Regions from separate parts of the Sphingopyxis sp. NJF-3 genome, predicted to be linked through region 3. Evidence: predicted binding sites of a transcription regulator. Region 3 holds the regulator's gene; each other region holds the start of a gene.

Region 1 (4,826 bases), 830 kb from region 3:
AGGTTTCGAGGTTGAGCGACGAGAGGCAGCAGACCGCGGTGCGATCGTTGCCGAGATGGTCGCGGCCCGTCGGCAGCGTGATCTCCGAGCAGAGGTTCGAGGTCGAGACCTTGAGGCCGAGGTCGCGGTGATGCTTGGGCATCATCCGGTTCACCTGATCGATGAAGATGATGTAGGGCTCGCCCGTCGCGAGGCGCGTTTCGACGAGCTTCTGGAACAGGCTGCGCGCGTCGACGGTGCCGCGGACGCTCTGGTCCTTGGGGCTGCGGAGGTTGAATTCGGCGCCGTCGCGGACGGCCTCCATGAACTCGTCGGTCAAAAGGACGCCGTGGTGGAGGTTGAGGGCCTTGCGGTTGAAGTCGCCCGAGGGCTTGCGCACCTCGAGGAACTCCTCGATCTCGGGGTGCGAGATGTCGAGATAGCAGGCGGCCGAGCCGCGGCGGAGCGACCCTTGGCTGATGGCGAGGGTGAGGCTGTCCATCACGCGGACGAAGGGGATGATGCCGCTGGTCTTGCCGTTCAAGCCGACGGGCTCGCCGATGCCGCGCACCGCGCCCCAATAGGTGCCGATGCCGCCGCCGCGCGACGCGAGCCAGACATTCTCGTTCCACGTACCGACGATGCCTTCGAGGCTGTCGTCGACGCTGTTGAGGTAGCAGCTGATCGGCAGCCCGCGGCCGGTGCCGCCGTTCGAGAGCACCGGAGTGGCGGGCATGAACCAGAGCTTCGAGATATAATCATAGAGGCGCTGGGCGTGCGCCTGATCGTCGGCATAGGCCGACGCGACGCGCGCGAAGAGGTCCTGATAGGATTCGCCGGGGAGGAGATAGCGGTCCTGCAGCGTCTCCTTGCCGAAATCGGTGAGCAGCGCGTCGCGGCTCGCGTCGGTCGCGACGTCGAAGCGGCGCGCGTGGACCTTGGGCTCGCCGCCGTCGTTCAGCTTCGCGGACGCCGCCGAATCGCTCTTCGCGTCGCCGGCCGATTCGGCCGCTGCGGGCGCATCGTTCTTCGCCAGTTCCATCGTCGCCACGTCGTTCGTCTCCACCCGATCCGTTTCCCGAAAATCCATCGATCTCGCCCTGTCCTGCACACGCGCCGCGGCGCGCTTTGTTCCTGTCTTGTTCGACTCAGGGGCGAAGCCCCAGCCTAGCATTTAATCGCCCCTTCGGGGGACATATTTTTGGGCGCAAAAGGGGTCTTCCCGTGCCCATATGGGATGGGCGACGGAAATCCGCCACTTCCGGCCAAATACTAATTATTGGGTGCCCCCGTCGGCTGACCCACCATCTATAGTGCCACGTCGGCCCAGCGATGCAAGACGGTAAATGACCGATTGAAGACTCGACTCGTCGATATTTTGATTCGGTTCGTCGCTGGGACAGCACGTCTCGCGGGCGCTACGTCAGGCTTTCCGCGGGGTTGCGGCCGATCGGTGGGTGGGGAGGCGGTGGGGCAAAAAATTTCGGGGCCGGACGGCGCGGCCGGCACCGGAGTCTATCCCACGTGATCCCCGGCGGAGGCCGGGGCCCAGAACGTAACCGCGCAGCGCCGGCCCTCCCACGCCCTGGACCCCGGCCTTCGCCGGGGATCACCAACTGCTGTCATCTGGTGTGCCCGCTCCTTCATCGTCACCCCGGGCTTGATCCGGGGTCCCGCTTGATATCGAAGCCAGCCGATGCCTCAAGAAGCGGGATCCCGGATCAAGTCCGGGATGACGAAGGAAAATAAAGCGACGGTCCGCACCCGCCCCAAAACCCACATCCGCGTTGGTTTGCGCGGCTACGCGATCCAATGAAAAAGGGCCCCAGCGACGCTGGAGCCCTTTTGAAAATCCTGTTCAGGATTCAGGCCGGAAGACCGCCACCACCGGTGCCGCCGCCGCCCAGGAACTTCCAAAACCAACCCATTGCAAATCTCCTGATGCACACTGTCAACCAGGACAGTTAACGCGGCGTATACCTTAAAAAATAAGGTAAAGCGAGTCTTAACCTTAACAGATGCTACCAGATTGGCAGTCAGGCGGTGCGGCTGTGCGGGGATGCCAGGAGGTTATTCGCGAGCTCGGAAAATAGCTGCGGTTTCCCAAGGTGATAACCTTGGCCGACATCGCAGCCGAGCTGTTCGAGCAGCGCCATTGTCGGGGCGTCTTCAATGCCCTCGGCGACCGCGACGGCCCCCAGACGGTGCGCAAGGTCGATCGTCGATTTGACGACTTCGAAGTTTCGCTGCGAATCGCGCATCGTCATCACGAATCGCTTGTCGATCTTGATCTCGTCGGCCTCGATCTCGGTCAGATATTCGAGGTTCGACTGACCGGTGCCATAATCGTCGATCGACAGGCGGATGCCCGTGCGGCGCAATTGCGCGAGCGTCTGGCGCGCCTGGCGGCTGTTCTCGATCTGCGCGGTTTCGGTGATCTCGATCGTCAGCGTCTCGGGCGGCAGGTGGTGCGCCGTCAGCATGACGCGGATCGTCCCGACGAGGTCGCTGTGGTCGAGCAGCGTCGCCGACAGGTTGACCGACATGTTGGCGGGAAGCCCGCGCGCCCGGAGGTTGGCGGCCGAGCGGATCGCCTGATCCATCACGAACAGGGTGAGGCGGTAGATGTCCTGACTCTTTTCGGCCTGGACGATGAATTCGTCGGGCGGGATCGGGCCGCGCGTCGGGTGCGTCCAGCGCGCGAGCGCCTCGATCCCGACGAGCCGGCGCGTCGCGATCTCATACTGCGGCTGGAAGGCGACCCAGATGTCGCCGCCCGCGAGCGCGTCCTCGAGCTGCGAGTGGAAGGAGAGCTGCCAGCCGGCGTCTTCCTTCTGGCGCGGCGTATATTTGGTCCACAGCGCGCGGGTGCGGATCGACTTTTCGGCGGCGACGAGCGCGGCGGCGAGCCGCTGCGCGTTCGAGCCCTCGAACTCGTCGTTGACCCCGAAGGCGATGGCGACGTCGATGCGTAGATCGCCGATGGTCAGCGGCGCATTGAACAGCGCGGCGAGCCCGGCGAGATGCCCCTCGATCTGGCTGTGCTGATAATAGGGGACGAGCCAGGCGAAGCTGCCGTCGAGATCGTGGTGGAGCTGGGTGCCGTGGCAGGCGAGCGTCAGGCGGCGCGCGACCTGATCGACGAGCTGCTGGCTGCCCTCGCCGGGCAGGAAGGCGGCGAGATCCTCGAAATTGACGAGCTTCGCCGCGACGACGGTGGCGCTGCCGAAGGGCGCCTGGCTGCGCAGCGCCTCGAAATTGGGGAGACCCGAGACCGGATTCTCGCGCTGCGCCGAAAAGCGGCGGCGTTTGCGCGAGACGTTGGCGCTGACCGCGGCAATGAAGAAGAGTGCAGCGCCGACCGAGGAAGTCATGAGCGAGCCCATCAGCACCACCTTGCAGGCAACGAGCAACGCCGCCGTGCCGAGGGCAATCCATGTGAAGCGTCCCTGCAAGGGCGTCAACAGCGCGAACAGCATCGCTCCCGCTGCAATCAGCATAGCGGGCATCCAGCCGATATTGACCGGGTTGCCGCGCTTCAGCGCTTCGGCGCCGATCAGGTGGATGAAGGCGCCGGGCACCTGATTGTGCCCCGGCAGATAATGCTGGTCGGGCAGGGTCGAAGCGGTGGCGCCGAAGATGACGTCCTTGCCGGCGAGTTCCCTCGCCCCGACCTTGCCTTCCACAACATCGAGCGCGCTATATTCGGTGATGGTGGAAAGCTTGTAGGTGAGGTCGATCCGGAATTCGGACGCGCGGTCGCCGCGCTTGTTGGCAAGTGCCGCGGCCACGCTGGGGAGCAGCCGGCCGTTGGCTTCGAACATCAGCGGCAAGTTCCACACCTGCCAGATCTGATAATTCCACGCGATGCTGGCGAGCTGCGCCTTGGGCCCGCTGATCCTCGGATCGGGAAAGATCGAGATCAGGCGGTCGGTTCCGGGCACCGTTTTCGTCGACACGGCGAGAATGATGCGATCGCCCATCTTCTGGACTGCCGCCGCCAGCTGGGGGGTGCCTTCGTTTCCTTCTTGGCGCTGGTAGTAGAAATCGACCATCAACCGCCGCGCCCCGGCCTTATTGATCGCATCGATCACACGGGCATGGTCTGCACGCGTAAAGCGCCCTTCCGGCACGCTGCCGAGCGTCCGGTCGTCGAGGCCGACCATGACGATCTCGCCCGAAACCGGCCGCCAAGCGGCCCAGCCGACGGCCGATTCGATGATCCGGTCGATCGGTTCGGCAGCGAAGGACAGGGCGGCCGCAATGCCGAGCAGCAGCGACAGCGCAAAGGAGCGCCAGCTGACGATCATCTTGTTCGCGATAAACGACACGCGCGCTTCTCCGGCCATTGCCGGATGGGCCTAGCGGGCGATGGTTATCATCGCGTTAATTATGCGCGCTGCCCGGCCTTCCGAAATCGCCCGCTCGCGCCTGGAATCAGGCGATTTCGGGCAGCGCGGCGTCGCCGGCCAGCGCCGCCGCCGCGAGCCCCGTCGCCGCGGGGACGATCTGCTGGAGATAGAAGCGCGTCGAGGCGATCTTGGCCTCCAGGAAGGCGGTGTCGCCGCCGCCTTCCTCGAGCGCGGCCTTCGCGGCGCGATGCTGGAGCGCCATCAGCCATCCGCACGTCGCCGTGGCGAGCATGGTGAGATAGGGATAGCTTCCTGCAAGGCGGTCGGCGGTGCCCGCGGTCGCCATCCAGTCGGTGACCGCGCGGCAGGCGTCGGCCAATTGCTGAAGCTCTGGAAAATCGGTGGCGCCATGCGCGATGTCGTCGATCAGCCCGCGGATCAGGTCGCCGCCCGCCATGCCCAGCTTGCGGCCCACCAGATCGGCGGCCTGGATGC
Region 2 (4,826 bases), 1.7 Mb from region 3:
CGTCCTCGCGATCGGCCTGCTCGTCGACGATGCGATCGTCGTGGTCGAGAATGTCGAGCGGTTGATGGAGGAAAACCCCGGCATGACCGCGCGCGAGGCGACGATCCGGTCGATGCAGGAATTGCAGGTCGCGCTCATCGCAATCGGTCTCGTTCTTTCCGCGGTGTTCCTGCCGATGGCCTTTTTCGGCGGATCGACCGGGGTCATCTATCGCCAGTTCTCGATCACCATCGTCTCGGCGATGGCGCTGTCGGTGCTCGTCGCGCTGGTGCTGAGCCCGGCGCTGACCTCGATGCTGCTCAAGCCCAGGGCGCATGGCGCGGAAGGCGAGACCCGCCGCTTCCCGCGCCTCCACGATATGTTCGAGCGTGCGAAGCATGGCTTCAACACGCGCTTCGACCGCGCCAGCGCCAGCTATGCGGGCAGCGTCGCCAAGGTCGTCGACCGCAAATGGCTGTTCCTCGCGATCTACGCGCTCGCGGTCGCGCTGCTCGTGCTGCTCTTCTTCCGTCTGCCGGGCGGTTTCCTACCCAACGAGGATCAGGGCCGCGTCGCGATCCAGTTCCGCCTGCCCGCGGGCGCGACGCTGGAGCGCACGTTCGAGGTGCGCGACGCGGTCGAAGATTACCTGCTCAGCGCCGAAAAGAATAATGTGCAGGCGCTGTTCCTGGTGGCCGGCGGCGGCGGCGGAGCGTCGGGGCAGAACGCCGGCCAGGGCTATGTCAACCTGGTCGACTGGGACGATCGCCCCGGCCCCGAAAACACCGCCGACGCGATCGCCCAGCGCGCCAGCAGGGCGCTGTCGGGGCTCCGCGACGCGCAGATCTTCGCGCTCGTCCCCGGCGCGGTGCGCGGGCTCGGCGACACGTCGGGCTTCACGATGGAATTGCAGAACCGCGCCGGGCTGAGCCGCGAGGACTTCGCCGCCGCGCGCGACCGGCTGCTCGACATGGCGAACGCCAATCCCAGGCTGCGATCGGTGCGGCTGAGCGACCTGCCCGACGTCGCGGCGCTGAAGATCGACATCGATACCCAGCGGCTGACCGCCTATGGCCTCAGCAACAGCGACGTGAACAACACGCTGTCGACCGCGTGGGGCGGCCGCTACGTCAACGACTTCATCGACAAGGGGCGCGTCAAGCGCGTCTATGTGCAGGGCGATGCGCCGTATCGCGCGGCGCCCGAAGATCTCGGCCAATGGTATGTCCGCTCGTCGGACGGCGGCATGTCGCCCTTCTCGGCCTTTTCGCGGATCGGCTGGTCGACGACGCCGAGCAGCACCTCGCGCTTCCAGGGCGTTCCCGCCTATGAAATCTCGGGCCAGCCCGCCCCCGGCACCAGCTCGGGCGAGGCGATGGACCTGATGGAGGCGATGGCGGCGCAGATCCCCGGCACCAGCGTCGCTTGGGCGGGCTCCTCCTATCAGGAGCGGCTGTCGTCGGGGCAGGCGCCGCTGCTCTATGGATTGTCGCTGCTCGTCGTCTTCCTCTGCCTCGCGGCGCTTTACGAAAGCTGGTCGATCCCGGTCGCGGTGCTGCTCGTCATCCCGCTGGGGCTCGTCGGCGCGGTGCTTGCGGTCAGCCTGCGCGGGCTCGAGAACGACGTCTATCTGCAGATCGGCCTTCTGACGACGATGGGGCTCGCGGCGAAGAACGCGATTCTGATGATCGAGTTCGCCGAGCAGCAGGAACGGCAGGGCAAACGGGTGATCGAGGCGGCGATCGCCGCGGCGAAGATCCGTCTGCGCCCGATCCTGATGACGAGCTTCGCCTTCATCTTCGGCGTGCTACCGCTCGCGGTCGCGACCGGAGCGGGGGCGAACAGCCGCGTCGCGATCGGCACCTCGGTGATCGGCGGGATGCTGACCGCGACGCTGCTCGCCATCTTCTTCATCCCGCTCTTCTTCGTGCTCGTGCGGCGCGGGGTGCGCGACGGGGTCGCGGCGCTGCGCGAACGCTTCGGCAAGCGCGGCGACGCGCAGGAGATGCCGGCATGACGCGCGCGCGCCTGTCTCTGATCGCCGCGCCGCTGCTGCTCGCGGGCTGCTCGCTCGCGCCGAAGACAGTGCTGCCCCCGCCGCCGGTGCCGCAAAGCTGGCCGGTCGGCGACGCCTATCTGTTGCAGAGCGAGGCGGCGCTGCCGGCCCTTTCCTATGGGCAGGTCTTCACCGACCCGCGATTGCAGTCGCTGATCGAGCAGGCGCTCGCGAACAACCGCGACCTGCGCACCGCTTTTGCCAATGTCGCCGCGGCGCGCGCGCAGGTGCGGGTGACGCGATCGGCGCAATTGCCGGCGATCGGCATCACCGCCGGAGCGGGCTATTCGGATCGCGGCGGCAGCGGGAACGGCTCAAACGGCGCCAGCGCCGATTTCTCGCTGCAGGGCGGGGTCACCGGCTTCGAGCTCGACCTGTTCGGGCGCCTCGCCAACGCAACCGAGGCCGAGCGCAACCGCGCGCTCGCGACCGAGGCGGCGGCGCGCACGGTGCGGCTCGCGCTGATCGCCGATCTCGCCGACGCCTGGGCCAGTTATGGCGCCGATCGCGACCTGCTGGCGATCGCGCGCGACACCGCGGCCAATGCGCGCGAGAATGTGCGGCTCACCAGGGCGCGGCTCGACGGCGGCATCGCCCCGCGCACCGACCTCCGCCAGGCCGAGCAGATTCTCGCGACCGCAGAGGATTCGATCGCGGCGCAGACGAGCGCGCTCGCGCAGGACGAGAATCTCATTCGCCTGCTCGTCGGCGGCGACGTCGACCGCACGCTGCTGCCCGCAAGCCTGGCCGAAGCCACGGACGCAATCGTCGCGCTGCCCGCCGGGGTGAGTTCCCAGATCCTGCTGCGCCGCCCCGACGTGATCGAGGCCGAATATCAGCTCCGCGCCGCCAATGCCGACATCGGCGTCGCGCGCGCGCGGCTGTTCCCCACCATCTCGCTGACCGGGCTGCTCGGCTTCGCGAGCGACGCGCTTTCGGGCCTGTTCGACGGCGGCGCTTTCGCCTGGTCGGCGGGGGGCGAGGCGAGCGCGTCGATCTTCGATTTCGGGGGACGCCGCGCCGGGGTCGCGGTGACCGAGGCGCAGCGCGACGCGGCGCTTTCGAGCTATGAAGGCGCGATCCAGACCGCGTTCCGCGAGGTCGCCGACGCGCTTGCGGTGCAGGGCACGATCGCCGAGCGGGTGCGCGCCGCGGCGGCGAACAGCGCGGCGGCGGCCGACACCGCGACGCTGACCGACGCGCGCTACAAGGGCGGGGTCGACAGCTTCCTCGCCAGCCTCGACGCGCAGCGCAGCCTCTACACCGCGCGGCGCAGCGAGATCGCGACCCAGCTTCTGCTCGCGCAGACCCGAATCGCGCTGTTCCGCGCGCTTGGGGGTGATAGCGGAGCGGGGGCGGAACAGCCTTAGTGTGCTGATTGGGCGTTTGCGCCGGGGTGCGAGCGACGGATTTTTGTTTCGCACAAAGACACGAAGCCACAAAGAGGCTTGTATCGCGCCGTTAGGCGCCATTCATTCGCAGCCCTGTATCGAGACGCTGTCTTGGAAGGGTTACGGCTGCGCCGCGAATCCCCCTTCTTTGTGGCTTCGTGTCTTTGTGCGAACTCATTTTACCCCCGCTCTCGCACCCATGATCGCCGTCGCTTGACAAGCGACCGGACTCGCGCGCTAATAGAACATATAGAGAACATGCTATGCGCGAGTCGTCTTCCCCTCTCGCCGGGCTGCGCCGCCGCGTCGCCCGGATCGCCGCTTCCGGCGGACCGCCCGGCGCGCGCGCCGACGGCTGGCTGGCGAGCGGGCATGCAGGGTTCGACGCCGCGCTCGGCGGCGGGCTCGCGGTGGGGCGGGTGCACGAGATGTTCGCCGATTCGCTCGACGCCGCGAGCGCCGCCGCCTTTGTCGCGCTGCTCGCCTTGCGCGGCGGGGGCACGGCGCCGCTGCTGTGGCTGCGCACCGCCGACGCCGGGCGGCAGAGCGGGCATCTCTATGCGCCGGGCATCGCCGAGCTCGGCGGCGATCCCGACCGGCTGCTGCTCGTCGAGACGGGGGATGCCAGGGCGCTGCTCGCCGCCGCGAATGACGCGCTGCGCTGCCCCGGGTCGACGGCGGTGGTCGTCGAAAGCCGAGGACGCCTGCCCGCGCTCGATCTGACCGCGGGGCGGCGGCTCGCGCTCGGCGCGCGCGATGCCGGGACGGTGCTGCTGCTGCTGCGCCTGGGGGCCGAGCCCGTGCCGAGCATCGCCGAGACGCGCTGGCGCATCGCGGCGGCGCCCTCGCGCGAACTGGAGGCGAACGCGCCGGGCGCGCCCGCCTTCGATCTCGAATTGCTGCGCTGGCGCGCTGGCCCCGCGGGCGCGCGCTGGCGGCTGGAGTGGAACCGTGACGATCAAGCCTTCCGCGACGCGGCGCTATCTGGCGCTGTTCTTCCCCTGGCTCCCCGCCGAGCGCTGGAGTCGCGCGGCGCCTAGGCCGCCTGACGCCCCGCTCGTCTTTGCCGAAAAGCTGCGCGGCGCGCTGCGTCTCGCGGCCGTCGATACGCGCGCCGCGACGCTCGGCCTCGCCCCCGGCATGGCGCTCGCCGACGCGCGCGCGCAGGTGCTGGGTCTGCGCGTCGTGCCGCACGATCCGGCGCTCGACCGCGACTGGCTCAACCGGCTCGCGCAGGGCTGCGCGCGCTATACGCCACTCGTCGCGCTCGACCCGCCCGACGGGCTGATCCTCGATATCGCCGGCGCCGCCCATCTGTTCGGCGGCGAGGCGGCGCTGGCCGCCGACGTCGAGGCGCGGCTCGAGCGGACGGGCATGACCGTGCGCCCGGCGCTCGGCCC
Region 3 (4,826 bases):
GCCAAATTCGAGGGTCGGCCATGGACCCTGAAACAAGTTCAGGGTGACGAGGAATTCAATGTCTTGTTCCGGCCGCAACCGGCCGATCGCCGCTCCCGCCCCTTGCCTTTTCCGCCCCGCATTGCTTCGCTGCCCGCGATGCCAAACAAACCGACTCACCTCGACGAAACCGGCGCCGCGCACATGGTCGACGTCGGCGCCAAGCCCGCCACCGAGCGGCGCGCGGTCGCGGGCGGGCGCATCGCCATGTCCGCAGACGCGCTCGACGCGATCCGCAGCGGCAACGCGCCCAAGGGCGATGTCCTGTCGACCGCGCGGATCGCCGGGATCATGGCGGCAAAGCGCACCGCCGACCTCATCCCGCTCTGCCATCCGCTCGCGCTGACGAAGGTGACGGTCGACTTCGCGTGGGAAGCGGACGGCATTTCGGTCCGCGCCACCGCCGCGACCACAGGCCCGACGGGGGTCGAGATGGAGGCGCTGACCGCCGCCTCGGTCGCGCTGCTCACCCTCTACGACATGGCGAAGGCGCTCGACCGCGCGATGGCGCTGGAAGGCATCCGCCTGCTCGAAAAGAGCGGTGGTCGCTCGGGCGACTGGCGCGCGGCATGAGCGCGCTGCTGACGGTCGAGGAGGCGCAGGCGCGAATCCTCGCGCTCGGCGCACCGCTTCCGCCCGAAAATATCGCCTTTTCCGAATCGTTTGGCAGATATCTTTCGCAAGATGTCATAGCCGCTCGCGACCAGCCCGTGGCGGCGCTGTCGGCGATGGACGGCTATGCCGTTCGTTTCGTCGACCTCCCCGGCCCCTGGTCGATCGCGGGCGAGGTCGCTGCGGGCGCCGCGCCGCCGCGCGCGCTCGGTGCGGGCGAGGCAATGCGCATCTTCACCGGCGCGCTGCTCCCCGACGGCGCCGACACGGTGGTGGTGCAGGAAGATGTCGCCGCCGAAGGCACGGCGCTGACGCTCACCGGCGACGGCCCTGCATCGCTCGGCAAGCATGTCCGCGCCCGCGCCGGCGATTTTGCCGCGGGGGCGCGTCTGCTGCCCACCGGCACGCGCCTCACCCCCGGCGCGATCGCCGCGGCGATCATGGCCGGCGCCCCGGCGGCGCCGGTGCATCGCCGCCCGCGCGTCGCGATCCTCAGCACTGGCGACGAACTCGTCGCGCCGGGCCATCCGCTCGGCATCGGGCAGATCCCCGACAGCAACGGCGCGATGCTCGCCGCGATGCTCGGCGGCGAGGCCGCCGCGGTCGGCCTGCCGCTCCACGCCCGCGACGACCGCGCGGTTATTGCCGATATTCTCAGGGAGTTGGCGCGACGTCACGACGTCATCGTCACCATCGGCGGCGCCTCGGTCGGCGACCACGACCATGTTCAGGACGCGCTCGCCGACGCGGGGGGCACGGTCGATTTCTGGAAGGTCGCGATGCGCCCCGGCAAGCCGCTGATCGCCGGGACGATCGGGACTGCGGCCTTCCTCGGCCTTCCCGGCAACCCCGCCTCGGCCTTCGTCACGGCGACGCTGTTCCTGCTCCCGCTCGTCCGCCACCTCGCGGGGGCGCGCGATCCCTTGCCCGTCCTCCGACAGGCGCCGCTCGCCGCGCCGCTGGCCGCCGGCGGCGACCGCCGCGACTATCTGCGCGCACACCTCGATGCGGGCGGCCTGACGCCCTTCGCGACGCAGGACAGCGGCCAGACCGTTCCACTCGTCGCAGCCAACGCCCTGCTGGTCCGCGAGGCCCGCGCACCGGGGCGCGCGGCGGGTGCATCGGCGGATTATATCGCCATCGCTTGACAAGTTCCTCTATGTTCCACTATCGTTCCCCTTATGTCCGGAAATGGCAGCATGGAGAACGAGTGATGTTGACCGCGAAGCAGCACGAACTGCTCCACTTCATCCAGCAAAGGCTCGACGCGAGCGGCATTTCGCCGTCGTTCGAGGAGATGAAGGAAGCGCTCGGCCTCAAATCGAAGTCGGGGATACACCGCCTGATAAGCGCCTTGGAAGAAAGGGGATTTCTCCGCCGCCTTCCCAACCGTGCCCGCGCGCTGGAGGTGCTGAAACTCCCCGAGGCGGCCAAGGCGAAGGTGCGCGACGATCGCGATGTCGTGGTGCCGCTGCGCAAGCCCGCCCCGGCGCTGCGCCCGATCGCCGCGAACGACATCATCGAGGTTCCGCTCCACGGCCGCATCGCCGCGGGCGTGCCGATCGAGGCGTTCGAGGATCACAACCAGCTCTCGGTTCCCGCGGCGCTGCTCGGCTCGGGCGAGCATTATGCGCTCGAAGTGTCGGGCGACTCGATGATCGAGGCGGGCATCCTCGACGGCGACTATGCGCTGATCCAGAAAGCCGACACCGCGCGCGAGGGCGACATCGTCGTCGCGCTGGTCGACGGGCAGGATGCGACGCTCAAATATTTCCGCCGCGAAGGCCGCATGATCCGCCTCGATCCCGCGAACAGCGCCTATGAACCGCAGCGGTACGACGCGGCGCGCGTCATGGTGCAAGGGCGGCTTTCGGGACTGCTTCGTCGTTACCACTGACCTGAGGCGGGCGACGCCACGGATGTTCGTCGCCGGCGCGTAGCGCGGCGACGGCTTCGGGCCTCTCGTCCAGATAGAGTGCCAGCCCGCCGCTTTCCGCGAGGCTGTCGCGATCGACCGTCAACCAGCGCGCGGCGCATTCGCGCGGCAGCCAGCGGTCGCTGATCACGACGTCCGCCACTGCGCAGGCCGCCGCCATGTCGCGGCCTTCGATCCGGTCGCGCCCGCGCGCGGCGAGAATGACGTAGGATGCGCTCTCCCGCCCCTGCCGCCAGCGGCAGAAATCGGGGTTGCACTCAACATGGTCGAGATCAGAGAGCGCCGCCAGCGGCGCATCGGTTCCCGCCGCTTCGGCCATCGTGTCGCGGATATAATCGCCCGCGCGGTCGCGCAGCAGCGCATAGCCGCCGCCGGGGATCGCCGCGGCGATATGGCGCCCGTCGCCGGTGACCAGCAGATCGGGCCGCGGCTGCGCGACGAGCACGGCGACTCCGACAAGCAGCGGGACCGCCCCCGCCCATCGCCAGCGCGTCGCCCAGAGCAGCATCCATAGCCCGCCGAGAATAGCGAGCGCGAAGCCCCAGCGCGGAAAGACGGGCAGCGCCGCGACCGCGCCTGGCGCGTCGGCAACGCGGTGCGCGAGCCAGATCAGCCCACGCAGCGCCTGTTCGGCGACCCACCAGAAGGGCGCGCCGAGCCCGACGGCGTCGAACAGCAGCGCCAGCGCCTCGGCGGGCATGACGATGAAGGTCGTGAGCGGGATCGCGACGACATTGGCGAGCGCGCCGTAGAGCCCCGCCTTGTGGAAATGGAACAATGCGATCGGCGCCAGCGCCACTTCGACGACGAACCCGGTGATCAGAAGGCCCGCGAGCCCTCGCGCCCATCGCAGCGGCAGGCCCTCGTCGCGGCGCGCGAGAAAGGCGCGCATCCAACGACTTTCATGAAGCGCGATGATCGCGGTGACCGCCGCGAAGCTCAATTGAAAGCTCGGCCCCGCGAGCGATTCGGGCCGCCACACGAGGACGATGAGCGCCCCTGCCGCGACAAGACGCAGGGTAATCGCCTCGCGCCCGAGCAGAAAGGCGGCGAGGACGAGCAGCGCCGCGATCAACGAGCGCAGTGTCGGCACCTCGGCGCCTGCGAGCCAGGTATAGCCGGCCCCCGAGAGCGCCCCCGCCGCCGCCGCGAGCGGCAGCACGAAACCCGCGAGCGCCAGCCGGCGGCTCAGCCCGAACAGCCGCATCGCGAAAAACATCGCGAAGCCGACCACCGCGGTGACGTGCAGCCCGCTGATCGACAGCAGATGCGCGAGGCCGCTGCGGCGCATCGCTTCTGCATCGGCGTCGCTGATCGCGCCGCGATCGCCGGTGACCAGCGCCGCCGCGATGCCGCCCGGCGACCCCGCAACCCGATCGTGGATATGCGCGCTGAGCCGCGCGCGCAGCGGTTGTCCGGCGCGGCCCGCATCCGGCGCGCGCGTCACCTCGCCGAGCGCGGTTCCCACCGCGCCGATCCGGTCGAACCAGGCGCGCTGGGCGAAATCATAGCCGCCCGGCAGGCTCGCGACCGGCGGCGGCATCAGCCGCGCACGGATGCCCACATATTCGCCCGGCGCGATCCCCGCCCCCTGCGCGCCGCGCAGCGTCACCCGGACGCGCGGCGGCAGGTCGACGCGGCCGCGCGGGCGCAGAATCAGCCGGGTCTGCCCGCGCGCGGGCAGCGGCTCGACACTCTCGGCGAGCGCGGAGAATTGCGTCGTCACGGGATAGGCGAGCACGGGCTCGGCGACCCACAGCGCGCGGCCCCAGACGAGCAGCACGCCCAATGCCGCCACGCCGCAGCCGACTACGAGGATGCGCCCAGCCCGGCGCTGCCACCCGGCGAGCAGGCCGGTCAGCATGCCGCCCGCGAGCAGCAACAACAGGCCGATCCAGTGCACGCGCGCCGGCAAGGCGAACCATCCCGCGATGCCTGCGCCGAGCGCGACGGGCAGCCAGAGCGCGATCCGCTCGCGCTCGGCCTCGAGCCGCGCCTCGACCGCACCGGCCAGCCGGCGCAGCGATCGCGCGCCGCGCGCACCAATGGGCGTTTGAAGCGGCCATGTCGCCATGCTAGGGGCACCCCCGATCCCCGTTCCCGGCCCCCGCCGGGACCGGCAAAGTGAGTGAAAGACTTCGTGGTGGCAACCGAAAACCAGACCGATACGACCGAAGCGACCGGCGCCGCCGTGGTGACCCGCTTCGCCCCCTCCCCGACCGGCTTCCTGCACATCGGC

The links. Region 3 encodes LexA, which represses DNA repair genes until DNA is damaged. Its sites were predicted from a motif close to GTTCCNCNCTTGTTCT; they were not measured.
Region 1: a site for LexA is predicted at 1,110-1,125, ahead of ACOTSS_RS13270 (ribonucleoside-diphosphate reductase subunit alpha). Genes of this name have one in related genera too.
Region 2: a site for LexA is predicted at 3,669-3,684, ahead of ACOTSS_RS17145 (ImuA family protein). Genes of this name have one in related genera too.

The regions. Positions count from the first base shown of each region.
Region 1 covers NZ_CM130726.1:2,740,317-2,745,142, reverse strand. The annotation lists gene ACOTSS_RS13270 (ribonucleoside-diphosphate reductase subunit alpha) at 1-1,069, opposite strand, end outside; gene ACOTSS_RS13265 (EAL domain-containing protein) at 2,016-4,310, opposite strand; gene ACOTSS_RS13260 (acyl-CoA dehydrogenase) at 4,417-4,826, opposite strand, start outside.
Region 2 covers NZ_CM130726.1:3,563,859-3,568,684, forward strand. The annotation lists gene ACOTSS_RS17135 (efflux RND transporter permease subunit) at 1-1,996, shown strand, start outside; gene ACOTSS_RS17140 (efflux transporter outer membrane subunit) at 1,993-3,405, shown strand; gene ACOTSS_RS17145 (ImuA family protein) at 3,690-4,466, shown strand; gene ACOTSS_RS17150 (Y-family DNA polymerase) at 4,378-4,826, shown strand, end outside.
Region 3 covers NZ_CM130726.1:1,909,362-1,914,187, forward strand. The annotation lists gene moaC (cyclic pyranopterin monophosphate synthase MoaC) at 139-612, shown strand; gene ACOTSS_RS09350 (molybdopterin molybdotransferase MoeA) at 609-1,799, shown strand; gene lexA (transcriptional repressor LexA) at 1,865-2,548, shown strand; gene ACOTSS_RS09360 (ComEC/Rec2 family competence protein) at 2,502-4,661, opposite strand; gene gltX (glutamate--tRNA ligase) at 4,731-4,826, shown strand, end outside.